DNA from 3 places in the Exiguobacterium sp. s130 genome. Region 2 is predicted to be linked to each of the others. Evidence: predicted binding sites of a transcription regulator. Region 2 holds the regulator's gene; each other region holds the start of a gene.

What was found. The regulator LexA, encoded in region 2, represses DNA repair genes until DNA is damaged. The targets are predictions, from matches to a motif close to CGAACATATGTTCG.
Positions count from the first base shown of each region.
Region 1: a site for LexA is predicted at 7,334-7,347, ahead of HZS85_RS11740 (NUMOD4 domain-containing protein). Genes of this name have one in related genera too.
Region 3: a site for LexA is predicted at 4,217-4,230, ahead of HZS85_RS11195 (Y-family DNA polymerase). Genes of this name have one in related genera too.

Region 1 is NZ_JACSNI010000004.1:132,428-143,038, reverse strand. It holds gene HZS85_RS11785 (hypothetical protein) at 1-60, opposite strand, end outside; gene HZS85_RS11780 (MSCRAMM family adhesin SdrC) at 87-845, opposite strand; gene HZS85_RS11775 (CopD family protein) at 901-1,785, shown strand; gene HZS85_RS11770 (acyltransferase family protein) at 1,837-3,630, opposite strand; gene HZS85_RS11765 (ATP-binding protein) at 3,767-4,063, opposite strand; gene HZS85_RS11760 (bifunctional transcriptional activator/DNA repair enzyme AdaA) at 4,230-5,273, shown strand; gene HZS85_RS11755 (DNA alkylation repair protein) at 5,270-6,316, shown strand; gene HZS85_RS11750 (GNAT family N-acetyltransferase) at 6,317-6,658, shown strand; gene HZS85_RS11745 (AAA family ATPase) at 6,696-7,274, opposite strand; gene HZS85_RS11740 (NUMOD4 domain-containing protein) at 7,407-7,934, shown strand; gene HZS85_RS11735 (methyl-accepting chemotaxis protein) at 7,982-9,631, opposite strand; gene HZS85_RS11730 (hypothetical protein) at 9,719-9,895, opposite strand; gene HZS85_RS11725 (NUDIX hydrolase) at 10,039-10,443, opposite strand; gene HZS85_RS11720 (Type 1 glutamine amidotransferase-like domain-containing protein) at 10,440-10,611, opposite strand, start outside.
Region 2 is NZ_JACSNI010000003.1:375,155-385,765, reverse strand. It holds gene HZS85_RS09615 (ABC transporter ATP-binding protein) at 1-451, opposite strand, end outside; gene HZS85_RS09610 (ABC transporter transmembrane domain-containing protein) at 448-2,199, opposite strand; gene HZS85_RS09605 (YneF family protein) at 2,321-2,551, opposite strand; gene tkt (transketolase) at 2,675-4,663, opposite strand; gene HZS85_RS09595 (DUF896 domain-containing protein) at 4,964-5,200, opposite strand; gene HZS85_RS09590 (YneB family resolvase-like protein) at 5,314-5,967, opposite strand; gene yneA (cell division suppressor protein YneA) at 6,013-6,300, opposite strand; gene lexA (transcriptional repressor LexA) at 6,512-7,126, shown strand; gene HZS85_RS09575 (metal-binding protein) at 7,158-7,628, shown strand; gene HZS85_RS09570 (MIP/aquaporin family protein) at 7,815-8,516, shown strand; gene glpK (glycerol kinase GlpK) at 8,560-10,062, shown strand; gene HZS85_RS09560 (hypothetical protein) at 10,141-10,461, shown strand; gene dhaM (dihydroxyacetone kinase phosphoryl donor subunit DhaM) at 10,549-10,611, opposite strand, start outside.
Region 3 is NZ_JACSNI010000004.1:30,472-41,082, forward strand. It holds gene HZS85_RS11160 (2,3-diketo-5-methylthiopentyl-1-phosphate enolase) at 1-133, shown strand, start outside; gene HZS85_RS11165 (2-hydroxy-3-keto-5-methylthiopentenyl-1-phosphate phosphatase) at 130-789, shown strand; gene HZS85_RS11170 (methylthioribulose 1-phosphate dehydratase) at 786-1,406, shown strand; gene HZS85_RS11175 (1,2-dihydroxy-3-keto-5-methylthiopentene dioxygenase) at 1,423-1,959, shown strand; gene HZS85_RS11180 (arsinothricin resistance N-acetyltransferase ArsN1 family A) at 2,085-2,573, shown strand; gene HZS85_RS11185 (MBL fold metallo-hydrolase) at 2,634-3,389, shown strand; gene HZS85_RS11190 (pentapeptide repeat-containing protein) at 3,438-4,076, opposite strand; gene HZS85_RS11195 (Y-family DNA polymerase) at 4,253-5,575, shown strand; gene HZS85_RS11200 (YolD-like family protein) at 5,559-5,888, shown strand; gene HZS85_RS11205 (ZIP family metal transporter) at 5,940-6,752, shown strand; gene HZS85_RS11210 (undecaprenyl-diphosphate phosphatase) at 7,084-7,920, shown strand; gene HZS85_RS11215 (LemA family protein) at 8,029-8,622, shown strand; gene HZS85_RS11220 (TPM domain-containing protein) at 8,619-9,356, shown strand; gene HZS85_RS11225 (DUF1294 domain-containing protein) at 9,375-9,638, shown strand; gene HZS85_RS11230 (EAL domain-containing protein) at 9,816-10,611, shown strand, end outside.

The sequences.
Region 1 (10,611 bases), on a different contig from region 2:
TTTAATGTTTGGCAATTGAAGTGCCTGAGCTACGAACGTTAATAATTCCTCTTCCGTCATCGATGGCGTGACGAGAAGGCGGTCTTTTAACGTCGCGACATCAGTGATGCCAATCTCATCTTTAAAACGGAGTTCTTTCCGTTGGTGTTCATTACTGTAGCACCACTCGAACTTTTTTTGTTCGTATCCGTTACTTGGATCATGATCCGTTTGAGTTCTTGATTATTTTGAACGCCGTCTTGATCCGTGTCTTCCTGATCATCCCGTGTCCCATCATGATCGCTGTCTGCTTTTGTCGGATCAGAACCGAGCTCGAATTCGTCTTCATTCAAAAGTGTATCTTGATCGCGGTCCTCTTCGTTATCTTTGATGCCATCGCGATCTGAATCTTTTGTCAGTGGTTTCGTACCGACGATGAACTCTTCGCGTGTCGTTAATCGATCCTGATCTTGGTCTTCTTTATCATCGTAAATACCATCTTGATCAGAATCCTTTTTCAATGGATTCAGATGCGCTGTGTATTCTTGTTGATTCGTAAGGGAGTCGCGGTCCGAATCCTCTTTCCCATCCTTGATTCCATCACGATCGGAATCCGATTTGGTTGGGTTGAGACGAAGTTGATATTCCTGTGCATTCGTCAAACCGTCGCGATCGTGATCTTTTGTTGCGACGTGTTTGCCATATCCTAAATGATATTGTTTTTGCCAAGCGTCCGGAATACCATTTTTGTCTTGATCGACTTGCACGACAGGTTTCTTTTTCGATTTACTTTTTGTTTCGACTGGTCCAATTGCTTGTGAGACAACGAGAGAAGCCAGTACTGCGCCAATAAAAATCCGTTTCATAAGTCCACTCCTGTTCTGAATTAAAAAATAAAAGATGCGGTTATAAGAAGATTTTATGGATGGTACGTCATGGGCGGTAGCGGGGCTCGGAATGCTTGTTCTTGGAACAAGTATCCCGGTCATCGGTGCCGTTCGTTTTCTGCTTTCGACGCAAACGATGACGGGGGCTCTACGAACGGGGTTACTTTTGCATATCGGTCAAATGTTTCTTGTCGTTTACTTCGCTGTCTTACTCCTATTGATCGTACTTGCCTGGCGAAAATATCTGTCCGTCCTACTCGCACTCTTGACGATCCCGATATGGATTGGCATTGCAGGAACGAGTCATGCTGCGGCGAAATACGGTGCGTTCGGATGGATGCTGCAATTTAGTCACTTTTTATGTGTGACAGCTTGGATCGGTGTCGTGTTTTGGGTAGCCATCGGTGCCCGCTCGACCGCTCATTGGTCTGCCTTTTTAAGTTGGTTTAGTCCATTTGCCCGGATTGCTTTTACCGGTGTCATTCTGTCAGGTCTGTTGCTGATGCAACTGGCGATTCCGCTTGAACGTTATCCGAATCTATGGGGCGTGCCATACGGTCAAGCCATGTTGCTGAAGCATCTTTTGTTGTTGCCGCTTTTGTTCTACGCCTTTTGTAATGGCACGCTCGTCCGGCGTCGGTTACGTTTCGACTTGACATACGATCCGCGTCCGTTACTCCGGATGGAGAGTATTATTTTAATACTTCTGTTCATGGCAAGTGCATCACTCAATCGTTTGGCACAACCGACGTTAGGTCAACTACCGGTCAGTGGTCCAGCAGGGGACGGGGGGGTCTTGATGATGGGGATCGCCACCTTACCACTGCTCTTACTCGGATTCAGACGACATGCATTGGGTGTCTTGCTGAGCCTTCTTAGTGTCAGTCTGATCTACCTTGAACTACTTGCGACAGGGTGAACACGAAAAAACAAGGTAGCGGAACTATCCGTTACCTTGTTTGTCGTGGTTTTATTTTGTCGAAACGGCGCAATTCGTGGCCTTCGCAAGAATCTTCGAATAGGCCCGGGCGCCCTTAATATTCAAATGAACACCATCCGCTTCGAAGTATGATGGATGCTTGACGGCAACGGCATGCCAGTCGATCAGCTCGACCCGTTTTCGTTTCGAGGCCTCGCGTAACATCTGATTGACTTCCGCTTCCCACGGGCGTGGGACGCGTGCAGTGACCAGATAGATGTGATCGGCATTTGCAAATTGGTCGAGTAAGCTATTCAACTGATCTTTGCGGAAGCTGCCGTTTGTCCCAAGATGAAGGATGACTTGGCGTCCATGTTGATTATACGACGCATACTGCTCACTTAGCGGAATCGCTTCTCGTAGCTGTCGACCGAGTTTCGCATCAATCGTCAGTTGTTTGAGTGTACTGCCGAGATAATCTTCGACACCGAGCAGGACGGAGTCACCGATCGCAAGCGTCGGTCGACAAATTTTTCGTTGATCAGGTTTTGCTTTCGGTGTCGTCGGTTTGAGGACCGGTTTCGGTTTTTCTTTTGGCGCCGCTATCTTATGGAAGGCGGGTTTTGGCTTCGGTGTATCGGAAACAGCAAGAATCGATAAGTTACCAATGAAGCTGACGATAAGGATCGTCAACACGGCAACACTCGCCCACTGTACCGTTGAGAACTGACGTAACTGTTGCGGATGTAGCGATAAACGCTTCAAGTAACCAGACAGTCCGTGTTGACGAATCGGACGCTCGATGAGGCGATACGAGACTTCTGTTAACGCAACAAGAATAACTATGATCAATATAGTCCGTAGTACCGAGAATGTTCCAATTTGCTCGACCGGTGTCAGCAACGTGATGACGGGAAAATGCCATAGATATAAGCCGTACGACCGTTTGCCGATCGCAATAAGTGATGGACGCGCAAACCAACGACTCCAAATCGACGCCGGATGGGCGATCGTAGCAATCAACAGGGCGGCAAGGAGCGAAACGATGAAAAAGCCACCGCGGTATAAAAAGCTTCCGAACTCACTCGTGACAACCATCAGTAAAAGTAAGAGTAGCAACGTGACAGCACCTGTTTGATTCAACAATCGAACACCACGTTTTGGGATATCAATCTTAAAGCGGGTCGGTTGCCACGCGAACGCGAGCAAGCTCCCGATCAATAAGGCGAATAATCGTGTATCGGTACCGTAGTAGACACGACTCGGATCCTCACCCGGTGTGAATTGAATCGCCATCGCGAGCACGGATGCGCCGATCGCGACACCAATCAATTGAAGGAACAGGCGACGATTTTTCATACCGAACCAAAGTAGGATCGGGAATAGCAGGTAGAACTGTTCTTCGATCGCGAGCGACCAAAGGTTTTGGATCGGTGACGGTTTCCCGAACGACTCGAAATACGAGACGTCATGGAAGATATACCACCAGTTCGTTCCGTAAATAAGCGCAAAGGCACTATCTTGACGAACTGTATGCAATAGTTCGCGTTCAAAGACGGTTACATATCCGAGAACGAGTAACAGCATGATGAATAGGGCTGGGAACAAACGACGGAAACGATGAATCCAAAACCGTTTCAAGTCGAGGCGTCCGGTCGTCTGCCACTCGCGTAACAAAAGACCAGTAATCAGGTAACCGGATAAGACGAAAAAGAGATCAACACCGAGGAAACCACCGGAGAAGAATGAAACAGACAGATGGTAGAGAATGACAGATAGAACAGCGAAGGCACGCAGACCATCAAGCCCTGGCATATATGTAATCGAACGAGACGAGGATTTCATAAGACACGAACAACTCCTTTAAAACGACAACTAATTTCTAACAGTCTTTAGTGTATCGAATTCCAATTTCAAAGAAGTGTCTAAGAAGTAACAACCTAGCCCAAAAAAGCACCCGACGAGAGCATCGGATGCTGACTTACGAATGACGCGGAAAACGACACGTGACGGAAAAGTGGTTGTCTGGTGAAGTGAGCTGGACACTTCCGTGATGGCGCGCCATGATTTGTTGAACAATCGACAGACCGATACCGGAACCGCCGGAAGAACGCGATGCGTCAGACGTTCCGAACGGCGTCAACCATTCGTTTAATTCTTCTGGTGTATAGGTGTTAGCAATCGCATTCGAGCAAATCAGTTGGATGCTTTGTGCTCCTTCTTTGATTGAAATCCGAAGATCACCGATTCCGTGAAGTGTTTCTTTTAAAAAAATCAAACATGAAAACCCTACTTTCCGTTGAGTATAGCATGTAGTATGCACGTCGTCCCTTTCGAAAACAGGTAGAGAATTCTTAAGTGAATCTTAAACAGATCAATGCCTGATTTTCGGCGACATCGTAACCGGACAAGCCGTTATACTAAAGACAAAGGAGGGGAAAGCGATGGAACATCATATGTATTATGAGGCACTTGTTCGACGTGACGCGACGTACGAAGGAACGTTTTTCGTCGGGGTCAAGACGACCGGTATTTTTTGCCGCCCGACGTGTCCAGCGCGAAAACCGAAAGCGGAGAACTGTGAGTTTTTCGAGACGGCGCAAGAGGCATTGCTTGCCTCTTATCGACCGTGCAGACGGTGTCATCCGCTCGCTTATCCAGGCGATCACGGTACGATTCAACGCTTGATCGAAGCAGTCGAGGCGGAACCAGATAAACGGTTCAAAGAAGCTGATTTCCGAGCACTTGGTTTGGACGAATCAACAGCACGGCGCCAGTTCAAGAAACGATTCGGGATGACGTTCGTTGCCTATGCTCGGGCACGGCGGATGGGGTTAGCGATGAAAGAGATTCGGACTGGGAAGCCGGTCATCGAAGGGCAATTAGTAGGAGGCTATGAATCAAGCAGCGGTTTTCGTGAAGCGTCAGCACGGATGCTCGGGGAAGCACCGTCACGTTTTGACGGACAGGTCTTTCGCGCAAAATGGCTTGATACACCACTCGGTTCGATGCTTGCGATTGCGGATGAACAACACTTACATCTTCTTGAATTCGTCGATCGACGGGGACTTGAACGGGAAATTGAACAATTGCGTCGAAAAGCACATGCCGTCATCGTTCCCGGTGAGTCACCCATCTTTGGACAGATTGAAGGGGAGCTCCGTCGTTACTTCAAAGGAGAACCGGTCTTGTTTCAGACGCCACTGATGCGGTACGGAACGCCCTTTCAACGCCGCGTCTGGGAAGAACTTGAACGGATTCCGAGTGGCGAGACGATCTCGTATCAGGAACTGGCCATCCGAATTGGTCAACCAACCGCTGTTCGCGCTGTCGCACGAGCCAACGGAGCAAATCAACTGGCAATCATCATTCCATGTCATCGGGTCATTCGAACGAATGGGGATTTAGGTGGATACGCCGGGGGACTTGCACGCAAGGAAACATTGCTCAAACTGGAGCGTACAAAGAGAGGACTGGATGTAGGATGAGTTTGATTAAAGATGTGTTTTCACCGAGTTGGCTCGATGGCTTAGGAGAAGCGGTCGATGTATCAGATTTTCGCAGACGAGTCGAACGGGAGAACTGGGAAGAGCTTGCGTTTAAACAACGCGTCCGTCGTGTTGCGGAGACACTAGAATCCGTCCTGCCACCGTTTCCGGACTCGATTGGGGAGCTGGAACGACTCGCACCACAGTTTACTGGGTTACCAGGGATCGTTTTTCCCGAGTATGTCGAGCGGACAGCAACACTCACTGACTGGACACTTGCGTTAGCAACGCTCGCTAAATTGACACCGTATTCGACGTCTGAGTTCGCTGTCCGGCGTTTTCTACTCGCTGATCAAGAGCGTTATTTCGAGCAAGCACTCATGTGGGCAACATCAGACGATGAACATGTTCGGCGCTTAGCGTCGGAAGGGACACGACCGCGTCTGCCATGGGGACAAGCGATTCCGAGTCTGATTGCTGATCCGCGACCGTCATTACCAATTCTTGACGCGTTACTACAGGATCCGTCACTCTACGTCCGAAAAAGTGTCGCTAATCACTTGAACGATATTTCAAAGACGCATCCGGAATATCTGATTGAGCGGATCGAACGTCACTTAAGAACAGATCCGAATACGGACTGGATTTTACGTCATGCTTCCCGGATGTTACTCAAACGCGGAAATCCAGAAGTCTTACAGTTGTTCGGACACGTTACGCAAGGGGAGGTCGAGATTACAAATTTAGTCGTCTCGCCGGTTACGATTGGCAAAGAGCTCGACTTCTCGTTCACCGTGACGAGTTCTGTTCCACAACGTTTACGCTTGGAGTACGCGATCGATTACGTCAAACAACGCAGAACGAGTCGGAAGGTGTTTCAACTGCGGGAGCGAGAAGTTAAAGGTGTCTTACAAGTCGAACGACGCCAATCGTTTCGGAACATGACGACGCGTGTCCATTATCCTGGTACACACACATTGACGATTTTGATTAACGGAGAGGCTTACGCGACAGCAACGTTTGAGGTCGAGGAGGAGAGCTGAATGCAAGGACGGCATCCGGATTTTAAAACGTCACGATTATTTGTCGAAGCAACGGATGAAGAATCGGGTTGTAAGTGGACGCTGCATGCGTTACGTGAGAAAACGATCGTCGGAACGATTATTTTTACATGGGATGATTCAATCGGAAGCCTGCGATATACGTCAAATGATGAAGGCGATCAGCACGGGTACATCACGGAAGCCTTGACGTCGATTTTGTCATATCTCGCGCGGACATTATTATTGACGCGTGTTTATAGTGAAGCGGGCAGTGAGACGGTCTGGCGTCGCAACGGATTTCAGTTGCAGGCGAATCGATATGCACGTGAACTTCATCATTAAAGCCCCGTCCTGCTCAGCAGACGGGGCTTATTTGTGATTAGACCGTTGTTTGCGACCAGTTGAAATGGTCGCAAATCGCTTCAGCGCTTTCACGCGCACTTAACTGTTCCGTATCAAGAAAGAGATAATTGACGTCCGGCAATTCGCCTGGCAGCGAGCGTGTCCGGTATCCGTCTGCCGTCTCGCGTAAGTCTTGTTCAGAAGCAGCGAGGTCGCGCTTCGTCACTTTGTGCGTCAATCGGTTTTCGGTCGTGTTCCGGTGCAGACGGGTCGCGACCGGCGCATCCAGTTCAACGATATAGACGTCAGCACCTGCTTGTTCGAACAACTCAACCGTTTCTTCGATGAACTCGAGACCACCACCTTCGACGCCGAATAAACAGAGGAATGTAAACAGGACACCTTCAAGCGAACTGTTCGCCATTTCCTTGAACATCTCGCGCCGAATCGTATCTTTTAAGCGGTGATGGGCGGGTTCAGAGAAATCAAAATAAGGCAATAACAAGTCGATCGTCTGGTGGTTATGGAAGACTTTCATCTCCGTCAACCGTTCGATTTCCTGACCAATCGTCATCTTTCCGACCGCTTGGGGACCAAGTAACAAGACAAATTTCATGGACGAACCTCATTTCCTTTTTCTGCTAAGAATAGCACATTCCGATGAGTGACATCACTAGAACGCTTGTTCGTAATTTGATATAATTCAGGTATGAAGTCCCGTCGTGTCCTTGTCTGAAGGAGGACAACTATGCAAGAGCAATGGAAGGCCGTCATCGGCTATGTAGGTATATATGAAGTCTCATCGCTTGGTCGCGTCAGGTCGCTCGACCGGACGATCGTGACATGTCGCGGTGTCCAGCAACGACGAAAAGGTGTCTTGCTCCGTCCGCGAATCAATCGGGAAGGGTATCGCAAAGTGACGCTCTATCAACGTGGTCGAGGAGAACGCGTGCAGGTCGGTCTACTCGTTGCACAAGCTTTTCTGACGGCTGACGTCACGGAAGCGCGACTCGTCCGGCGCAACGGCAAACGGGCTGACGATCAGTTGTCGAACTTAGATGTCCTGCCTTCAATCGATCAGCAGTATACTGAATTGCTGGGCGAGTTTGATCTCTTGTTAGGTCAACATGTGACGCTGTCACCGTTTCAGATTCGAACGATTCGCACGCAGTATGAAAAAGGAAAGACGATTCGTCAACTGGCAGGGCAGTATCAGGTGACGGAGAACCGGATTCGCAATATCATCGATAAAAAGGAAGCACGTTATATCGGCTGAGAACAGAGGGAAAGAGCGCTTGCCAGGAATGGCAGGCGCTCTTTTTGTTAAGACGACGATTCGCTCGAGCGAACGGTCTGTTGCAACGAACTGATCCGTGACTCGAGTACCGCGCTATGTGTCTTCAATTCCGTTTGCTGAATGACGTGGTGTTGCATTTGATCCCCGAGTACTTGGCTGTAGGACGAGAGCTCTGACATCAACTTTTGGACAGATTGTAGATGCTGTTGCATATTCGACTGGACTTCTGCGACGATCTGGCGTTGGTGTTCAACGGTCCCTAGTGTCGTCTCGATCGTCGTCGCTTCAGTCAGCATCTGTTGCAAGTGCTCCGTTGCCGTCTCAAGCTGTTGTGACGTCGAGAGAAACCGTTCCGTCATCTGCGAGAGCGCTTGTTCGACTTGATTGAGCCCTGTCGTCCACGTCTGATTGACCTGACGGATGTGGTCCGTACTCGTCCGGATATCGATCGCTAGTCTTTCGACTTCCTTGGCCACGACCGTGAAGCCACGACCGGCTTCGCCAGCACGAGTTGACTCGATCAGCGCATTTAGCGATAGGCGGCGCGTCTCTTCAGCGACACGCTGGATGTGGGAAATTGAGGTCTCCATCTGCTGCTGTAGATGTGAGGTCTGTTGCAAAATCTGCTCTGTCGTCGCGGATTGTTCCTTCAGTAACTGGCTTTCCTCTTGTAATGTCTCAAGTGTCGTGTGATTTATCTGAACAGTCTGTTGAAAACGGGTTACGGCATGTTGACTGTTCAGAAGTGTCGTTTGCATTTCGCTTAACGCATCGTGTCCTTGGGCAGTCAAACGTGTGGAGGCGATGATCGTCTGATTCATCTGCGTCGATTGCGCAAGTAAGGAGCCGGCGACTTCATCGACGGCATGCACCGATTCATCCATCGCGGATAAATGCGAGGAAAAGTGGGGCTGGACGGATTCAAGTTCCTGACTGGCTTGTTGCATCTCGACCGTCAAATCCCCAATCTGTTGCATCAATTGATTGTATTGAAACGTGAGCTGTTGTAACTCAAAGGTCGTCGTCTTAAGCGTTAACGGACGATACGATCGCTTCGCATGGGCTTCTTCAATCTGTAGAGCGAGTTTCGATAACGGTGCTAGTTGTCGTTGAATTCGCCAGCGGATCAAGAGGCTGATGCTGACAAGTGTGATCACGCTCACCCAGATGAGTGTCCAAGCTAAATCTCGAGCAGGAGCGATTAATTTATCGCGATCGGTCGTCAGCAAGATGACGTCATCGAGTTCCGGAATCGTCATCGCGACAAGAAACTGGTCTTGATTTGAAAAGGCATATGTACGAGCTGTTTTTAAATGCTGTAGTAGTTGTTTCCGTTTTGCTGGTTCGAGTGTCAACGGTCGGAACGCCTCACTCGTGTTCAGGCTTTGAAAGCGAGTCGTGTAGTCATCACGTGATAAGTCGGTTCGCTGTTGCTGTTGTAATCGTTTAATGGCACGCGTACGGTCTGTTGCGTCATTCGGATATGCGAGAAACGTTGCCCGGACGTTCGCATCAAACATCGTTAATTCGCGCATCAGCCGTTCCTCAGTCGCTGCGACGGATTGTTGGTACGACGCGTAAACGCTTAGACCACTGATCACGATCAGTCCGATGGCGACGATCGGAATCAACCATCCATTTAATTGTTGTGCCAGTAATCGTTTTTTCTTTGGCATAAAATATCTCCTCCCGTATTCCTATCGGGAGGAGATAGCTCAACATGTATGAAGGCGTTGTACGACTTGTGTAAAGGTCTTGTGAATCTAGTTCACGTAAATCGGAAGGACAGTCGCAAGATGTGTCATAAGTGCTTGTGTCTCTTCTTTTGGTTCAGACGTCACATAAATGATCAACGCAGCAGCAACGATGACAAATATGGCAATGACAAGAATGATGAAGAACGGCATCTTACTTTTTCGTTTTTCGGCTTGACGGTCCATGAAAGATTCCCCCTTAATAATGTATACGATAGATATATTTAAGGGATTCCCTGTTCATTACTTTAAAAACACGACAACTGTTCGATAATGAAAAAAATACTGCCTTGTCTGACGAGAGCGTTAGACAAGGCAGTATATTACGTTCAACTAAGGAGAGACCAGACATCATATCGCTCAAAATCAGCCAAAATATTTGGCGCAATCAACTGACGGATCATTTCTTCGTCCGCCCAGAGATAAGCGTCGTGTTCTGCGGATAACTGAACGCTCGTCTGGTTCGTCGAGCAGACGTACATCAACAAAATGATTTGCCGATCGGGATGCGTTAGGAAGCTCGAGGCATAGAGTAGACGCTCCGGCGTAACCGTCAACTGTGTCTCTTCTTTCATTTCGCGAACGAGACTGTCGAGCGGCAGTTCACCGAAGTCGATCTTTCCACCTGGACATTCCCAAGTTCCGCCGCCGAAGTCAGCGACAGCCCGGCGGACGATCAGAAGACGTTGCTCGTGAATGATGATGCCTTTGACGGCAGGAACGATTGCTGTCATTTGACGGGACTCCGCGATAATACGACGGGATCGGTTCCTTCCGTTTCGATCAGCTGCTGATCGCGTAGATAGATCCCGCTTGCGTCGGCAAGTCCGAAGGCACGGCTCGTGCCTTCTTCCGTAAAGGATTTCACCAGGTGGGCAGCTTCGCCCCACGTCTCGTAATGG
Region 2 (10,611 bases):
CACCGCTTTGCACGAATGTCGATAAGACACCGATGTAAAGTTCTTTAATCGCTTCCGTATCGTTCGTGATCCGGGAGACGAGTACCCCAGCAGGCGTTCGATCAAAATAAGCGAGTCGTAAGTGCATGACGTGTCGGAATACATCGATACGCAAGCGTTGAATGACTTGTAAGGCAATCTTTTGGAACTCAAATGCTTGCAAGTAATCGACGATGATCCCTGTTGTATGCAATAACAAGTACGCCGTAAACAAAAGTGCAACTTCCTTTACCGGATACGTACCCGGTGCGACATATTCATCGATAAAAATCTTGACGAGATACGGTCCCCCGAGTTTTGCCGCTGTCGTAATGAACAGCAGGATGAAAGCGATGCTGACTTGCTTTTTGAACGGTTTGACGAAATCAAGCAATCGTTTCAGGACGGCTTTTTCATTGATATCATGATTCATTCAGAACGCCCTCCTTGTTCAACGAGTGATTCTAGTTGCTGGCGATCGTACGTCTCTTTATACCAACCGTCATGAGCGAGTAATTGCTCATGTGTTCCTCGCTCGATGATCCGACCGTCTTCAAGGACGATGATCTCATCGGTATGCGACACAGCCGATAATCGGTGGGCAACGATGATTTGCGCTTGATCGTGATCCGCCGTACGGAAGTGGTGGATGATCGCTTCTTCGGTTTTCGCATCGACCGCAGACAAGGCATCATCGAGTACTAAAATCGGACAATCCGCTAATAATGCTCGGGCAATCGAGATCCGTTGTTTTTGACCGCCAGATAACGTCACCCCACGCTCCCCGACCATCGTCGCGTACCCTTCCTTAAATCCAAGAATATCCTCATGGACTGCTGCAATACGTGCCGCTTCCATGATGTCTTCCATTGATGCATCCGGTTTTGCAAAGGCGATATTATCGGCAATCGACGCGGAGAATAAGAAATGATCCTGTGGAACGATCGCTACTTGACGACGGACGGTGTCACGCGTCAATTGTTTGATGTCTCGTCCACCAATCGTGATGGCGCCTTGTTTAACGTCATATTCACGCGATAACAAACGAACGAATGTCGATTTCCCGGCACCCGTCTTCCCGACGATTCCGAGCGATTTACCGGGCTTCAACGTCACATCGATCTCTTGAAGGACCGGTTGCGTGTCATAGATGAATCGTTTAATCCCGACATGAAGTTCTGATGATGAGACACTCGTTGCTGCTTCCTTCGCATCTTTAATTTCTGGTTCGATCGCAAGCATCCGTTCGATCCGGTCATAGGAAGCACGACCCCGTTCAACGATGTTGAACAACCAACCGAAGGCGAGCATTGGCCACGTCAATAAACCAAGATATGTAGTGAAGGAAACGATATCACCAATCCGGATTTCGCCTTGTCGTAACAAGTAGGCGCCATAGCCGACCGCAATGATATACGATAGACCGACTAATCCAAAAATCGTCGGATCAAACAGAGCATCAATTTTCGCCACACGACGATTCTTTTGAACGACGTCATCAGACAGATCGGTAAACGTCTGCACGTCGGATTCGACTTCCCCTGTTGCTTTTAAGACACGGACACCACTGATGCTCTCCGCGACCTTATCGTTCAAATCAGAGAACGCTTCTTGCGCGTCATGAAAACGGGAATGTAACATCTTACCGTAGCGTGACGTCAAATAGACCATCAGTGGCATTGGCAAAAGTGACACGAGTGTTAATTTCCAGCTGATCGTCGTGACCATCGTGATGATGACAAAGCTCCCCATCGTCACCGAGTCGACGAGCGTTAGAATGCCAGCCCCCGCTGTCATCGAAACAGCTTGTACATCGTTTGTCGCATGTGCCATCAAATCTCCGCTGCGATATTTCTTATAGAACGATTGATCCAAATCTGAAAAATGACCATACAGTTGACTGCGTAATAATCGCCCGAGGCGAATCGATGCACCGAAAATGTGAAAACGCCAAAAATAACGAATGAAATACGTCGCGACCCCGATGAGTAACAATGTACCAGCTAGACGAATCAAATCATTCTTCGTCAAGCTTCCTTCACTCAGACCATTGACTGTCGTTCCGATGACCTTTGGTGGAATAAGTTCTAACCCTGCCACAAAAATCAAACAGATGACCCCAAGACTATACGCTTTCCATTCTCGTCGGAAAAACCAACCGAGTTTCCTGAAGACTCCCATTCAAGTCTCCCCCCTTTTTTTAAATCCTATGATTATTTGAAATAGTCTCACATTTTAGATTAATTCTCTTTCTAAAAAATAGCAAATAAAAAGGAGACCATTTGGTCCCCTTTCGTACAGCTTATTTTTTAGGTGATTTCATTGAACCACTCATTGAACGCATCACTTGGTTGACTTTCTTTTGTGATGGCTTTTGACCCATTTGCATCATCAATGTCTTAATCATATCTTCGTTGATTGGTGGGTTTTGCTCCAAGTAGTTCATCATGTATCGACGAGCGATATAGAAACCAAGGGCGACACCTGCTACCAAGCAAAGAAGGGCAATTAAAATCCAAATCCATGTAGCCAAGTTGCTTCCTCCTCTAACTTAAAACGTCGCTTTTTACTATACTATAATTCCAATTGTTTGCATAGATGATAATAGATGAAAAACGAGTCCGACGTAAGATCGGACCCGTTTTTCCGGAAATGATTATCCGAGTTGCTTGACAGTCGCTAAAACGTTCTCAACAGACATGCCGTATTCTTTCAAGAGGAAGTCTCCAGGAGCAGATGCGCCGAAACGATCGATTCCGATGACTTGTCCTTCTGTACCTACATATTTGTACCAACCGAGTGAAGCCCCTGCTTCGATTGCTACACGTTTCGTGATGTGTTTTGGAAGAACCGATTCTTTGTACTCTGCTGATTGTGCTTCGAATACTTCCCATGATGGAAGTGAAACGACAGCTGCTGATTCACCAAGTTCTTTTTGTGCTTCGACAAGAAGGTGAACTTCTGAACCAGTACCGAGCAAGAGTGTATCAGCTTTCGTAACGTCACCAGCGATGACATAACCACCTTTTTCAGCACCTTCTGTCGTCGTACCTTCAAGTTCAGGAAGACCTTGACGTGTCAAGACGAGGAGTGTCGGTTTATCTTTTGCTTGAACTGCTGTTTTCCATGCTGCGATCGTCTCTTTTCCGTCTGCTGGACGGTAGATCGTGACGTTCGGCATTGCACGGAAGCTCATCAAGTGTTCGACTGGCTCGTGTGTTGGACCATCTTCACCGACAGCGATCGAGTCGTGCGTCAAGACGAAGATTGATGGAAGTCCCATTAATGCTGCTAAACGAACAGCTGGACGGAGGTAATCCGAGAAGACGAAGAATGTTGCACCGTAAGGGATGACGCCGCCGTGAAGTGCCATACCGTTGACAGCTGCTGCCATTGCGAATTCACGTACACCGAACCAGATATTACGACCGCTTGGGTCGATATCGAAGTCTGCTTCGCCTTTGAGCATCGTGTTGTTTGATCCTGCAAGGTCAGCTGAACCACCGAACAATGTCGGAACGTTCTTCGCGAGACCATTCAAGACTTCACCGCTTGTTTGACGCGTTGCTTTTTTCGACGACAAGTCGTATGTCGGAAGGTCTGCTTCCCAGTTGCTTGGCAATTCGTTTGCGATTGCGCGAACGAGTTCAGCATGCAATTCTGGGTGCGCTGCTTCGTATTGTTTCATCGTCTCGTTCCATGCGTCTTCTGCAGAAGCACCACGTTGGACGACCCGCTCGTCAAACAATGATTTGACTTCTTCAGGAACGTAGAACTCTTCGTGATCCCAAATGTAGCTTGCTTTCGTCAATTTGATTTCTGCTTCACCAAGTGGTGCACCGTGAGAAGCCGACTTCCCTGATTTGTTCGGTGAACCGAAACCGATGACTGTTTTGACTTCAATCAATGTCGGTTTTGTCGTCTCTGCTTGTGCCGCCGCGATTGCTTTCGAAATCGAATCGATATCCGTTCCGTCTTCTACACGAATGACTTGCCAGTTGTAAGCTTCGAAGCGTTTCTGGACGTTTTCAGAGAATGATTTATCGAGATCGCCATCAAGTGAAATATCGTTTGAATCATACAATACGACCAATTTACCAAGACCAAGGTGACCTGCGAGTGAAGCCGCTTCAGCTGAGACACCTTCCATTAAGTCTCCATCTCCACAAATTCCGTATGTGAAGTGATCAACGACGTTGAGATCGTCACGGTTGTATTTTGCTTCAAGATGACGTTCTGCCATCGCCATACCAACTGCCATCGCGATCCCTTGACCAAGTGGACCCGTTGTCGCATCTACACCAGCCGTGTGACGGTATTCCGGGTGACCTGGTGTTTTTGATCCCCATTGACGGAATGATTTAAGATCATCCATCGATAGATCATATCCCGATAGGTGGAGGAGTGAGTAGAGAAGCATCGAACCGTGTCCGGCTGAAAGTACAAAACGGTCGCGGTTGAACCATTCTGGATTTTTAGGGTTGTGGTTCATATGATCCGCCCAAAGCGAGAATGCCATCGGCGCTGCTCCCATTGGCATACCTGGGTGACCCGAGTTCGCCTTTTGTACGGCATCAATCGATAAGGTACGAATCGTATTAATTGCTAATTGTTCTACTGTCGTCATGTTCGTCAAAACAATCATCCTCTCTCTTTTTCACAAATTCCTACTCATTTTAGCATACTCTTAAATGTGATACAACTTTTCTAAATAGTATGTCACATTAAAATGAATGCGCTATCTATAGCCGTTCTATCGACTCATACAGGATGTCTGAATCGATGAATGTCCTCTATTAAGATGTATTGCTATCGTACAATGTTTCCTCACCTACTCACTCTAAACAAAAAAGATACTCGCTCTAAACAAAAAAGATACTCGCTCTAAACAAAAAAGAGGTCCGCTTGACGCGAGACCTCTTTCTTCTATAAAAGAAACGAACGATTATTGTTTATTCCGTTCTTCTTCTTGTGCTTGTTTCAATTTCTCAGGTGTTACGTCCGTTCCCTCTTCATCGACGATTTTCATACCCATGAGTTGGTTTTTGAACGATCCACGGAATGCTGCGAGATACGCTGCACGTAATTCTTTTTGCTCTGCCGTTTCCGCTTCCGATAACGGCTCAACTTTTGATTTATTCGCTAATGCATTGATTCGATCTAATTGTTCTTGTGATAACATGGAATCCCTCTTTCTTTATGACTCAAACTTGAGTTGTTCAATTGTATTCTTACTGTAAAAGAGCTTATAAAAAAAAGCAAGTTAACCGCGTCAGTCGACGGGTTACTTGCTTCTCATTCCGGGCTAGGTGTCAGTTCGCGGTATTCAAGATATCGACGATTGACCGTTGCTTTTGAAATATCATGCCCCATCCCCCGCAAGGTGATGGCGATATCAGAAAACGTCAATCCGAGTTCTCGAAGACGTACAATTTCTTCGATCGGTACGTCTTTTCGACTACGTCCTGCGTTCTCTCCTTGACGATTGAGATTTCGTTCCGGGCGAAAACCTTGTTCGACTGCTCGCCGCATGCCACGGGCGATTTTTGCATTATGCAGTTTCCGTTGGTATTCTTCCACGAGTGAGACGATCTCAAGGACCATCGCTTCTGCATCCGCAAGTTGATATTCTCCATCTGAATCAAGCGTCATCAAGCGGACCCCATGTTTTTTGAATGTATGCAAAATAGCGATTTTTGCATTCCCTCGACCAATCCGTGTATCATCTGTCACCAGGACCGCATCTACCGTATTGCGTGTCACATAATCAAGAACTGTTAGCATCCCTTCCCGATCAACATCATATCCACTCTCTTTTTCAGAGACGATGTCCACGACATCAAATCCCTTTTGAGAAGCAACCTTCGAAAGCTCCATCCGTTGGCGTTCAATCGAACTATCTTGTGCTTCTTTTTCGGTCGATACTCGACAATAAATCACGACCTTCATCGTACCTCACATCCCTGTTCGTTCTTTCACAACTTTTCCATTTTGTCATTGTTGTGCGATTGGTACAACGATTTTGCTTTTTGAGATGACATGTTTTGTCTCAACATCATTATTTTTGATCAACCAGTTGACGTATTCCTCATCTGACATCGAACCGTCATTGTAGACTTCAGCAATTTGTTCGACTGTAGCGTTCTCATCGACCGTAACGGAAGCCGTCATCAATTGCGCTACTTTTTCATCTGGGCGTGGTGTGAGTAAAAAGATCACGAAGGCAATACTTAATGCATAGAAGAGAATAGAAAAAGCATGAGTACGAATCGTATGAATCATCATGAATCCCTCCAAATATGAAATGAATGAGTTAGAATAAACGTTCGCGGAACAATTGTTCGCATAACTCATAATAAACACAGAACCTGTGTTCGGTCAACACAAAATGTCGAACAATTGTTTGTACGCTCATTTGTTCTATGTTATAGTGAATTTAGAAACATATATTCTTACATTTCAAAATTCAATCCAGAAAGAGGTGGCAATTCGTATGCGGAAAATGTCTAAGCGCCAACAAGAGATTCTCGACTACATCGTCTCTGAAGTGAAACTGAAGGGGTATCCACCATCAGTTCGTGAAATCGGAGAAGCAGTCGGACTCGCGTCTAGCTCGACGGTACACGGTCATTTGGATCGACTCGAGAAACGGGGAATGATTCGCCGTGACCCGACGAAACCACGTGCGATTGAGATATTGCTTGATAAGCCTGAAGAAATCACGGAAGCCATCGTTCATGTTCCCGTCATCGGGAAAGTCACAGCTGGTCTTCCGATTACAGCGATTGAAAACATCGAAGAACAATTCCCGCTTCCTGCACATTATGTAGGAAACGAAACGGTCTTCATGTTGACGATCGATGGGGAATCAATGATTAACGCAGGTATTCTTGACGGCGATCGTGTCATCGTACGCCAACAAAACACAGCAGAAAACGGAGAAATCGTCGTAGCTATGACCGAAGATAGCGAAGCGACGGTGAAACGGTTCTTCTTAGAAGATCAACAGGTACGTCTACAACCAGAAAATGACTCGATGGATCCGATGTATTTCGATAATGTCTCCATTCTTGGTAAGGTAATCGGCGTGTATCGGACGATTCATTGACGGAGGGACCAGTTACGACTGGTCTTTTTTCATGCCTTCAGGAAATGTACATGATACCGTCAATACCGTCGCACTGACGGGTTACGTTGCGTATTCGGTCGCAACGCAACAAACCGATTGGTTACCGACTGCCATCGGTATCGCTGTCGGTACGCTTTGGTTGTCACCTGACCTCGATTTAAAGTCAGAACCGTATTATCGCTTTGGACCATTTCGAGTCCTGTGGATGCCTTATGTGAAGATCATGCCCCACCGCTCGATCTGGTCACACGGATTGATCATTGGGGATGTCATTCGACTCCTTTATAGTGCTGCACTTGTGATTCCCTTATTATTTCTCAGCTTGTATTTTCAAGTCATCGCGTCAGAGACCATCGATTCCTGGTTCGCTTCCCTACCCGCTTTTGTCATTGGTATCATGGTGGCGAGTACAATTCATATCCTACTAGATTATTCCAGTAGTTGGTTTCGACCTAAAAAAAGAAAAAAGCGTCGTCGTTAACACCTCTTTTGCTTGCTTGCAGGCAAGACGAGGTGTTTTCATATCCAATTTTTCGTATCTTTAAACATTAAAATAAAAAATTTCCATTCCTATATTTCAATTATATGTATTGAAAACGTTATCAAATCGGAGTAATTTAAAGTAGAAAGACCATTATTTGCTTTAATCCAAAGGGAGGGTTTTTGCATGAATAACTTTGTACTAGAAATGATCGGTACGATGATCCTCATTCTGCTCGGGGATGGTGTCGTCGCCGGTGTCGTCTTGAGAAAGACGAAGTCCGAAAACAGCGGATGGATTGTCATCACGTTCGCTTGGGGTCTTGCTGTCATGACAGGAGCATTCGTCGCTGCTGAGAGTGGAGCGCACTTGAACCCTGCTTTAACAATTGCACTTGCTTTAAACTCTGATTTACCGTGGGCAGACGTTCCTGTCTATATTGCCGGACAACTTGTCGGAGCTTTCATCGGCGCCATTCTCGTTTGGCTTCATTACATGAAACATTTTGAAGCGACTGATGATCAAGCTGCAAAACTCGGTGTGTTCGCAACAGGTCCAGCGATTCGCCATACGCCGTCGAACTTGATTTCTGAAATCATCGGGACATTCGTTCTCGTCTTCGGTATCTTGGCGCTCGGTTTAACGACATTCGGTGACGGCTTAAAACCACTTATCGTCGGTTTACTCGTCGTCGTCATCGGTCTATCACTTGGTGGTACAACAGGATATGCCATCAACCCGGCCCGTGACCTTGGACCGCGTATCGCACATGCTATCTTACCGATTCCGAATAAAGGGTCATCTGACTGGGGCTACTCATGGATTCCAGTTGTTGGTCCAATCATCGGCGGAGCGCTTGCCGTGTTCATCTATCAATTGATCTACTAAGATCACGTTTCACAAACACATACCGCTCAAGGGGGATTTCGAAATGGAAAACAAGTATATCCTAGCACTCGACCAAGGTACGACAAGCTCACGTGCGATCATCTTCGATCACGACGGGAAAATCGTCAACTCGGCACAACGGGAATTCAAGCAATACTTCCCGCAACCAGGCTGGGTCGAGCACGATGCAAACGAAATCTGGGGTTCGATTCTTGCTGTTATGGCTGAAGCACTCGGAACAGCAGATATCAAACCTGAGCAAATCGCCGGAATCGGAATCACAAACCAACGTGAAACGACAGTGGTCTGGAACAAAGAAACAGGTAAACCGGTTTATCACGCGCTCGTTTGGCAATCACGTCAAACGTCTGGTATCTGTGACGACTTAAAAGAACAAGGTTTGAATCAGAAGTTCCGTGATAAAACAGGACTTTTGATTGATGCCTACTTCTCTGGTACGAAAGTCAAATGGATTCTCGACAATGTCGAAGGCGCACGTGAGCAAGCAGAGAACGGTGAATTACTCTTCGGTACGATCGATACGTGGCTCGTTTGGAAACTGTCTGGTGGAAAAACGCATATCACGGATTACACGAACGCTTCACGAACATTGATGTATAACATCTATGAGCAAAAATGGGATGAAGAGTTGCTCGATATCCTCGGTGTTCCTGCATCAATGTTGCCAGAAGTTCGTCAATCGAGTGAAGTCTACGATAAAACAGTACCGTATCACTTCTTCGGTTACGAAGTGCCAATCGCTGGGATCGCTGGTGACCAACAAGCTGCACTCTTCGGTCAAACATGCTTCGAAGCGGGTGAAGGAAAGAACACATACGGAACAGGTTGTTTCATGCTCATGAATACGGGTGAGAAAGCCGTTTCTTCTGACCACGGACTCCTGACGACAATTGCTTGGGGCGTTGATGGAAAAGTCGAATATGCGCTTGAGGGTTCTATCTTCGTCGCCGGTTCTGCGATCCAGTGGCTCCGTGATGGACTCCGTATGTTGAAACACGCGAAAGATTCAGAAGGCTATGCAACGAAAGTCGATTCAACAGACGGTGTTTACGTCGTTCCTGCTTTTGTCGGTCTTGGTGCACCGTATTGGGATTCAGATGTTCGTGGGGCGATCTTCGGATTAACACGCGGAACAGATAAAGAGCACTTCGTTCGGGCAACGCTTGAATCACTCGCTTATCAAACACGCGACGTGTTGACAGCGATGGAACAAGATTCTGGAATCGAACTGAAAACACTTCGTGTCGACGGTGGTGCTGTAGCCAATAACTTCTTGATGCAGTTCCAATCGGACATCCTCGGCGTTCCTGTCGATCGTCCAGAAATCAACGAAACGACTGCACTCGGTGCAGCATATCTTGCTGGATTAGCTGTTGGTTACTGGAAAGATAAAGCGGAAATCAAACAACAATGGAAGCTCGATCATCAGTTTAAACCAGAGATGAAAGAAGACGATCGTGAACAACGCTATGCTGGATGGCAAAAAGCAGTGGAAGCGACAATGGTCTTTAAACCATCGAAATAAGTTAATTAATAACCCGATCCCTTTTACAGAGGGACCGGGTTTTTGATATCTTATAGAAAATATAGCGTGAGGTGCCTCATGAATACCATTTATTCTGATCAACAGCTAAAAGAGCACATTTTGGCCGCACTAGAAGGCAACATCACACATGAAGAATTGGCAGATTGGTGTTACCGGTATATGATTGACGTCTACCATAATGATTACTATCATCTTGCAACTGACGGACGTGGAACTTATCCATTAAGTGAACAAGCGACTGAAGTAGCAAACGATATCGATGCACAATGGGATATGTATCTTGCTAACAGTTATACTCTAAATGAATTACAGACCATTGATTTAGCTACAATTCATTTGCCTAGAGAGTGGTTAGAAAAATGGCTCCAGTCGTTTTGATTCATGAGACTCTCTACCAAGTTTTAATATGAATAAAAGTAATTGAAATAAATCCCCCTCGCCTATTCGCGATGGGGGATTTATTACTTATTTGCCAAACTCATTTTTTAATCCGTCTTCAATCTCATCGACGGATTTCGACTGTCCACT
Region 3 (10,611 bases), on a different contig from region 2:
AGGTGCTGCGGCTGGTGTCATTGCTTTCCGTCAGGCACTCGATGCGGCACTCGCAAATGAATCCCTATCGACGGCAGCATCGCGTCATGAAGAATTACGAATTGCCCTCGACGCTTGGGGGATCAAGTCATGACCGTACGGATTCTTTGTGACTTCGACGGGACGGTGACGACACAGGATAACATCATCGCACTCATGCAGGCATTTGCGCCAGCGAGTGACTTCGAACCGTTAAAACGCGGTGTACTCGACCGGACGTTATCGATTCAGAGTGGTGTCGGGCAAATGTTCGCACTTCTGCCGTCTGACGGAAAAACAGCCTATCTTGACTTTTTGTTGGAGCGTGCAGTCATTCGCGACGGATTTTCGGAGTTACTGCAGTACAGTCGTCGTCAAGGCATCGATTTTTCGATCGTCAGCGGTGGAATGGACTTTTTCGTCGAACCAATCTTAGCGCCATTCCTCGACCAAGAACAGATTTACTGTAACGTCGCTGATTTTAGTGGTCCATTCGTCCATATCGATTGGCCAAACGCCTGCGATACCCATTGCACGAACGGGTGCGGCTGTTGTAAAACGTCCGTTGCCCGGACACTACGTAAAGACGGTGACGTCATCATCGTCATCGGCGACTCGGTGACGGACTTCGAACTCGCAAAACAAGCGGATCGTGTCTATGCCCGTGATTATCTGATCACGTTGTGTGAAGAGAACGATATCGCCTATACACCGTTTGAGACGTTCCACGATATCGTTCATGATTTAACACGAGCGGAGGTGACAACATGACATTCATGCGACGGTATGAAGAGCTACGCGCCATCAAACAAGAGCTTGCGGCGCGCGATTGGTTCCCTGGTACGAGTGGCAATCTCGCCATCCGGACATCCGGTGTCCCGGTTGAATTCCTTGTGACGGCAAGCGGAAAAGATAAACGACAGACGACTCCTGACGACTTCGTTCATGTCGATGCGACCGGTCAATTGATCGGTGAGCAATCCGGGCGTCCTTCTGCTGAGACATTGCTCCATGTCGAAGTGTTCAACCGAACGAACGCCGGATGTTCCCTGCATGTCCATACGATTGCGAACAATGTGATTTCGGAGTTATATGGCGATCAAGGAAGTATCACCTTCTCCGGTCAAGAAATCATCAAGGCACTCGGTCACTGGGAAGAAGATGCGACGGTCACGGTGCCGATCATTCCGAATCACGCGGACATCCCGACACTCGCTGCTGCTTTTGCACCGCATGTCACAGCGGACAGCGGTGCCGTCCTGATTCGCAATCACGGAATCACGGTCTGGGCACCGACCGCCTTTGAAGCAAAGAAACACCTCGAAGCCTTCGAGTTTTTATTCAACTATACGTTGACGTTGCAATCATGCCGTCAATCTATCTATTAAAAGGAGGAATCATCTCATGGCAACAGTCTTATTCCAAGAAACAAACACACGGTATACGGATCAAACGGAAGTCGCTGACTTCCTCGCATCGCGCGGCGTTCTTTACGAACAATGGGACGTCTCAAAACTACCAGCACCTCTCGTCGAGAACTTCACACTGACGGATGCCGACAAACAAACGATTCTCGATACGTTCGCTCCAGAAATCAAAGACGTATCAGAACGTCGTGGATATCAGACAGCTGATATCATTTCACTTTCGGATACGACACCGAACCTTGACGAGTTGCTCGTCAACTTCCAGAAAGAACATCATCACACGGATGATGAAGTCCGTTTCATCGTCAGCGGTCACGGCGTCTTCGCGATCAAAGACGAAGAAGTCGGCTACTATAACATCGAACTCAATCCTGGTGATTTGATTTCTGTTCCTGTCAATACACGCCACTACTTTACGCTCCAAGAGGATCGGAAAGTCGTCGCTGTTCGAATTTTCGTCACGACGGATGGTTGGGTTCCAATTTACGAGAACGAGACATCCACGGTCTCTTAAGAACGACAAAAGCGTTGATTTCTTCTATATAAGGAGAATCGGCGCTTTTTCTTATCTCACAAACATATCACTACATCGACACGTAACAGATATAATGAGGGAAAAGCGATTGGGGAGTGAGCAACATGCATATTCGTCCTGTAACGGAACATGACTTACCCGCTGTTCTATCCATTTATAATGAAGGCATCGAAGACCGAATCGCAACGCTTGAGACGGATCGAAAAGATTTATCGTTCATGACCCAGTGGTATGCAGAGCGTACGCATCGCTACGCTGGATATGTCGCAGAAGATGAGACAGGTGTCCTCGGCTTCATTTCTCTTGATCCGTATAACCCGCGTCCTGTCTATGCGACAGTTGGTGAGATTTCCGTCTACATTACTCGAACACATCGCGGACAAGGGATCGGGACACAGTTGTTAGAAACTGCCGAACAACATGCGCGCGATCATCAGATGCATAAGCTGATCCTCTTTACCTTCCCGTTCAATAAAATCGGACAAAAGCTCTACATCCGTTCCGGATTCCGGATTGTTGGGACATTTAAGGAACAAGGTCGCTTGAACGGCGAATACGTCGACGTCATGGCGATGGAGAAACGCTTACGATAGGATTCATTGAATGCCAGACGGGGAATAGTCAATCCGAGTCATTGAGAGAGGATGAACCTAATGGATATTCAACAAATTCGTAATACAACGCTTGTCGTCACGTATGCCAATCAAGTTTTACTGATCGATCCGTTTCTCGGCGAAAAAGGCAGTTTACCTCCTTTCGGTCAAACGCCGAATGCCGTCGCCAATCCACTCGTCGACTTACCGGTCGATGTTAAGACACTGCTCGATCCTGACGCTGTCTTCGTCACGCATCTGCATGCCGATCATTTCGATGATGCTGCAAAACAATTTCTACCCAAGCATTTGCCATTCTATGCGCAGCAAGAAGAAGACGCACGGCAAATCCGAGAAGCCGGCTTCACGAACGTCTCTTCCTTCGATTCCGGTGTGACGATCGGTGATATCCAGGTCCATCGAACAGGTGGACAGCATGGTGTCGGTGAAATCGGTGAACGAATGGGACATGTCTCCGGACTCGTCCTCACGCATCCGGACGAACCGACGCTTTATATCGCAGGTGATACGATTTGGTGTGACGAGGTCGCGCATGCGATTGAACAACATACACCAGATATCATCGTCGTCAACAGTGGGGCTGCCCAGTTCCTGACGGGAGAACCGATCACGATGTCGCAGCGTGATCTCCTTGCCGTACACGAAGCAGCAGCGGAAGCAACGATCATCGTCTCGCACCTCGAGTCCGTCAATCACTGTCTCCTGCGGCGCGACATGATTGCTGACTTTTTAGCTGCTTTCCACCTCTCTGCCCATTTCCTCATTCCGGAAGATGGCGAAACGATGTCATTTTAAGAACAAATCAAAAGTCTCTTTTCGAAATTCATCGAAAAGAGACTTTTTTCATGGAATGACCAATCCTAATAATCGAGCGAAGGCGACTGCTTGTTCTTCCGTAATGACTGCGCCCGGTAAAAATCGCGGATCGATTGTGATACCAGAGAGTTCCGTCTGCCGGAGATCAAGACCTTTTAATGGTGTTTCAATCCATTGGCTATCAGTAAGCCGGACCGCTTCGAGTTTCCAATGGGTCGGTTTCACTTCGAAGAACTGTGCTTCTTTCATCGTCGTTTCACTCCAATGCTGATGACGGACAGTACTACGAATGAACTGGGCATAGTCTGCGAGTCCTTCTTCGATCGTCAGATGATCAAGCGTACAATCTTCAAACTGAACACCCGTCATCCGGCATCCGACGAAAGACACGCGGTGAAAACGGGTTTCTTGGAAGTGACATCCTGTTAAGTCACATTGCTCGAAACGAATATCTTCGAACGAACCGCGGTCAAAGGTGAGGTTCGCGAACGAGACATTTTGAAAACATACTTGATAGGCATCGATACGCTCCGTCAGTTCGACAGGCATCGACTCCTTTTCATAACGTGCTCCTTTCAGATATGGATCGTCGATTTCGACTTGATCGAACGTCTCTGCTTGAAGCGTTTTCGGTAATTCTGGTAAACGGATAACGATCTCTTTCATAAAAATTCCCCCTTTTTCTCTCCTTTAGTGTATCAAACTCCTTTTGCATAAGGGTCAATCGTTCGAAATCCCTCTTTTTTCAACAGTTTTTTATTTTGAGACACTTTGAGACCATGCTATAGTCAAAGAAAATCAAAATAAGAACATATGTTCTTTCATGTAAAGGAGTGATTCAAATGTTTCCTTCCGTCGTTTTACCACAGAATAAACGTATTTTTTGTGTTGACAGTGTTTCCTTCTACGCCAGCTGTGAATGCCAGTATCGCAATCTCCCTCCCTTAACGACACGTCTTGCGGTCGTCTCCGATTTAAAACGAAGCGGATCCGTCATTCTCGCCGCTACTCCCGCCTTAAAAGCGCTTGGAATCAAGACAGCCGGTCGACTGTACGAAATCGAGCAATTACCCTACGCCATTCGTCGTACGATTCAACTCGTCGAACCGCGCATGCTCGCTTATATGAAAACGTCGATTCGTGTCCTGGATGTCCTGCACCAATTCGCCCCACCTGAAGCGATCCGTGTCTATTCGATTGACGAAAGTTTCATTGACATGACTGGAACCGATCGCCTGTTTGGTTCCGATCTGCAAGCTGCCAAAAAGATTCAAGAAGCGATTCTGAAGCAGACCGGCATTCATGTCCGCATCGGGATTGGTCCAAATAACGTCATCGCGAAACTGACGCTTGACTTAATCGGGAAAAAAGAAGGCATCGCACAATGTGGATACGCTGATGTCGCACGACGTCTCCATGATTTTCCGATTCGGAAGATGTGGGGAGTCGGACACCGCATGGAACAACATCTGCAGATGATGGGGATTGAAACGATCGGTGACCTTGCCATGCGCCCCGTCGAAGAGTTACATGAACGCTTCGGTGTCATCGGCGCCGAATTGTGGCACCACGCTTGGGGTCTTGACGCGTCACCGACACTGCTTCCCCCTCGCCATTTGTTCGAGAAAGCCCCTCAACGGACGATCGGACACGGTGTGACCTTGATGCAGGACTATTATCAATTCGAACGTATCCGGAATGTGCTCAACGAACTCGTGCAGGATGTTGCCGCACGTTGCCGCTTTTCGAATCAAGTCGGTTGGACTGTTCATATCGGTGTCCGTTATTCTCGAAACGTCGTCCGAAGTGGCTTCTCGCGTCAAGTCCGGTTGCCTTATCCGACATCCGATGAGCGAATCATTCTGCGTCATGTCTTACAATTATTCGAACCGAATTGGCTGGACGGAGAACCTGTTCGTTTTTTATCTGTCGCAGTGGGTCATCTGACTGCCGATCAAGGTACCTTACAATTATCCTTGTTCGAGGATAATACACGACTTTGGAAACGGCGGCGCTTATTAAAAGCAATGGACATCGTTAACCTCCGCTACGGGAAAGGAACGATTCGTCTCGCTGTCTCGTTTCTCGATACGAGCGTCGCCAAACGGCGGCTTCGTTTCGTTGGCGGTCATCCAGGAGGTGATCTTCATGACAGCGTATCGTGATCGAGGGAATTTAAAGTGGATCCCTTTTCTCATGCCGGAGCACTTGCAATTGCTCCGGGAGTATTATGTCCAAATGCATCAGCTCGACTTGCCTGAAATCGATGAACAACTGCAAGAATCGTGGCACTTTTTACTTCAAGAGGCTTTAATAGAAGGAAACGAACTCGAAATCACGTATTATAAGGAAAGTAGCTACGTGACGGTCGTCGGTTTTGTTGAACGGCTAGAGCCTGAACGTTCCGTTCTCTTTCTGCGTGGTCGTGTTGTAGTAGAAATCTCCTTCACACGAATCGTTCGGATCGAAAACGGGTAAGCTTTCATACAGATCGCCGCTTTAAATCGTGCCCGGAAAGAAGGAATAGTCATGTTGGATTGGTTCACTTCCCTCCCCGTCGTCGTGCAAGCATTACTTGCCGGTATGATGACTTGGGGATTAACCGCACTTGGTGCGGCACTCGTTTTCGTCTTTACAACGATTGAAAAACGCGTCATGAACATGATGCTTGGTTTTGCAGCCGGCGTCATGATTGCCGCTTCATTCTGGTCTTTGCTCGCCCCAGCGATCGAATTCACGGAGCAGGACGGTGGCATCGCGTGGATTCCTGCCGCCATCGGTTTTCTCGCTGGTGGATTTTTCGTCCGTCTCCTTGACTTCGTCACACCGCATTTGCACTTATCCGCACCACTTGAAACAGCTGAAGGTCCTTCAACAGGACTTAAGAAAACGACGTTGCTGTTTCTTGCGATCACGTTGCATAACATTCCGGAAGGTCTTGCGATCGGTGTCGCTTTTGGTGCCGCTGCCTTGAATATGGACGGAGCGACCGTCGCCGGGGCTTTGACACTCGCACTCGGGATTGGCATTCAAAACATGCCCGAAGGTGCTGCGTTATCGATTCCGTTACGCGGTGAAGGGATGTCGCGCCGGCGCGCCTTTCATTACGGTCAATTGTCAGCAATCGTCGAACCGATTGCTGCGATGGTCGGTGCGGCGGCTGTCTTCTTCGTTCAACCGCTTCTGCCGTATGCATTATCGTTCGCTGCCGGAGCGATGATTTTCGTCGTCGTCGAAGAATTGATTCCGGAATCACAAGCAGAGAACGGATCCGATTTAGCGACACTTGGTCTAATGGTCGGTTTCACGGTCATGATGATTCTCGATGTCGCTTTAGGTTGAGCTCAACAGCAACGAGCAGTGGATTGAAGCCTCCACTGCTCGTTTATCCATTCCCATTCGAATCATTATTCGATTTGAAGTTGTCCTGACCTTGTGTGATAAGCGGAGGATTTTATTCAAGATGCCGTCCTACACACAAACTTCGTCTTGAAGTTTGCGTTGCTGTCCTAAGTATTTCGTCTCTCTTGCTTTCTATGATCGAAGTGCGTATTCACGGATCAGATTGGTCACGTTCCCTCAGACCTGCGCCCGATATTCCGATTGGTTCTATCTCACAAGAATAAAACATGATATGTTTTTACATAGCACATCATTATAGAAGGAGATTACCATGCACATCATTGAACTCTTGAAAGCTCTTTTACTCGGTTTCGTCGAAGGGATGACGGAATTCGCACCTGTCTCCTCGACTGGTCATATGATCATCGTGGATGACATGTGGTTACAAACAACAGAATTTCTTGGTAAGTATTCGGCGAACACCTTTAAGGTCGTCATCCAGCTCGGATCGATTCTAGCTGTCATCGTCGTCTTTTGGAAACGCCTCTTCAGCTTGATCGGTTTATATAAGATCGAAGGAGAGCACGACGCATCAGGAACACACAAGTTAAAGCTACGTCACGTCTTGATTGGTCTTCTACCAGCAGCTGTTCTCGGATTGTTATTCGAGGACTTCATCGATGAGAATCTCTTCTCGATTGAAACTGTCATCATCGGTCTTGCGGTCGGTGCCCTCTTGATGATTGCAGCCGATAAACTCGGACCAAAGGAACCTAAAACGACATCGCTTGATCAGATTACATATCGCCAAGCAGCATTCGTCGGTCTGTTCCAATGTATTTCCCTTTGGCCTGGCTTCTCCCGTTCTGGTTCAACGATTTCAGGAGGGGTCTTCCTCGGCATGAATCACCGGACGGCAGCTGACTTCACGTTCATCATGGCCGTACCGATCATGTTCGGTGCTAGTTTCCTCTCACTCGTTAAGAACTGGGATAACATTCATGCGAGTGATTTCGGTTTCTATGCCGTCGGATTTATCGCATCGTTCGTGTTTGCCCTCTTATCGATTCGTTTCTTCTTGAAGCTGATCAACAAGATCAAACTCGTTCCGTTCGCGATCTATCGTCTTGTCTTAGCAGCTGTTCTTGCTATCATCGTCTACATGTAAATTCTAACCGTTAGCTATTTTAGCTGACGGTTTTTTATTTTTTTTGAAACTAATTCATTCGGTTAAGGGTATATAGGGATGAGACATACTTAAAGGAGTGAACGCCATATGGCACGCAGAAGTCGGAGTCGATCAAAACTCCCATTAATCATCGGAGTCGTTGTCGTCGTCGTGATTGCGTTTTTAGCAATCGGCCAATACAACAGCCTCGTCAATGTAGAAGAAGATGTATCGAATAAATGGTCGCAAGTCGATAACCAGATCAAGCGTCGTGCGGATTTAATTCCGAACCTCGTCGAAACGGTCAAAGGTGTCGCGGGTCAAGAAGAAAAAGTGTACGGCAAAGTCGCTGAAGCTCAAGCTGGTCTTGCGCGCGCCGCGTCAACCGAACAACGGATTGAAGCCGATCAACAAGTCACGTCTTCGCTTCGTGGATTGATTGCTTTGCAAACCACTTATCCGGAACTAAAATCAAGCGAACGATTCCAATCGTTGATGGATACGCTGGAAGGAACAGAAAATCGTCTCGGGATCGCCCGCAAGGATTACAACGATGCCGTGACGCTTTATAACAAAAAACGTCGGAGCTTCCCAACAGCACTCTATGCCTCTGCATTCGGATTCGAGAAAAAGCCGTATTACGAAATTTCAGACAGCGACCGAGAAAATCCGACTGTCGACTTTAACAGTGATTCGAAATGATTCGGCGGTGGACGCGACTTCTGTTGAGCGCGTTCCTCGTCTTCTTCCTCTTCGTTCCGACGGCTAGTGCCGTTTCAGAACGAACGGGAGCAGCCTTTTTCATTCAAGATGATGCTCAGTTGCTCACACCGTCGGAAGAAGCCGAACTCGCGCAACTCGGTCAGGAACTCGAACAGTACACGACGGCGCAAGTCGTGCTGAAGACGGTTTCCGATCTAAAAGGACAGGACTTAAGTTCTTACGCCAATGAAACATTCCGGCGACAAGGAATCGGTCAAAAAGGAAAAGACAATGGTGTACTCGTCGTCGTCGCTCCGAACGAAAAGAATCGCCAATTTCGGATCGAGGTCGGTTATAAACTCGAAGGGGTTCTGACCGATATCACGGCCGGTCGTATCCTCGATCAATACGCGGTCCCTTATAAAGAGAATGGTCAGTATGGAAAAGCAGCAAGCGAAACATACAAAGCTGTCGTCAGTGTCATTTCAAAAGATCAGTCGCTTGAGTCGCAAGACCCTCCGAAATCTCAAAATGATGGTGGGCTTCCGCTGTGGACGAAGATTCTGATTGGTGCTGGATTACTGATCTTATTGTTCCTCGATATGAAGTTCACCGGTGGTATGTTCTTCTTCGCGATTTTGAACATCTTCTCCGCAATCATGCGTGGCGGCGGTGGAAATGGTGGCAGTCGTGGTGGTGGCGGAAGTTCCGGCGGTGGTGGTGCCGAACGGTAGAAAAGGAGTCGTTTTTTCATGAGGATCATCTTAGGGTATTACCTCCTCCTGACACTCATCGGATTTGTCTCGATGTGGCAGGATAAACGTCGAGCACGACAACATGCTTACCGGACACCGGAAGCGACACTATTAACGATTGCTTTCCTCGGTGGTGCGCTCGGTTCTTGGATTGGTATGTATACAGTCCGGCATAAGACACGGAAAGCGAAATTCCAATGGCTGGTGCCGCTTGCAGCTGTGTTGCATCTCGCTTTCTGGATATTTTACACTTCACAATGAAATAATGTGACCGATAGAGAAGGGAACGTACGGAAATGTGTCCGTCGTTCCCTTCTCTTTTTGGGATGAGGTCAATGATTATAAAAGATAGGTTTAAATTCTTTTTCTCTCAGGGTAAAGAGTTTAACCAATTTAATTAATACATCTTTTGATGTATCGAGAGGTGGACATCTTTTTATGTGGCATCCTTGCGCCGAATGCACGACATCAATCCGTTTTATTGAAGCGGGAGCACTCCATATCCAGTCACCAACACCAGAAATCTATTCCTATCAATCATTCGAACAACTCGAACAGTTACTGACGTCGCTCTTGCGTGTAGCGGATTATCCGGTATCCTGTCGCGCCACACAATCGCGTTATGTGACAGCACCTATCCTAGCTTCAGCACTCTTAGAACAGCTAAAGCATCGGTCAGCGATTGATTTTATCCAGCACGGCGTCATGACAAGCCATCTGCAACCGATTTATGATATTCAACAAAATATCCTCGTCGCGAACGAAGCCTTACTGCGCGCAGCAGATGACAACACGCCGATCTCACCGGGTGTCCTGTTCTCCACTGCCTCGAAGATGGGGCTTCATTCCCGTCTTGATCAGCGGGCGCGTGAAGAAGCCATCCGTGCGACGCATCATATCGGTGGCACAACAAAAACGTTCATCAACTTTCTCCCTTCGACGATCTATAATCCGGAGTACTGCCTGCGCCATACGTTTGAGATCGTCGAACGTTATCAAGTCGATCCGAGTCGGCTCGTCTTCGAAGTCGTCGAAACGGAAAAAATTGAAGACGTCAACCATTTGAAACACGTCTTCGAACAGTATAAAAAGCAAGGCATTCAAGTAGCACTGGACGATGTCGGCGCTGGTTTCTCGACACTCGATATGTTGTCCTTGCTTCAACCAGATTATATTAAAATTGATCGTTCCTTCATCGATCACTGCGATACGAACTCAGAAAACGAAGCCTTTT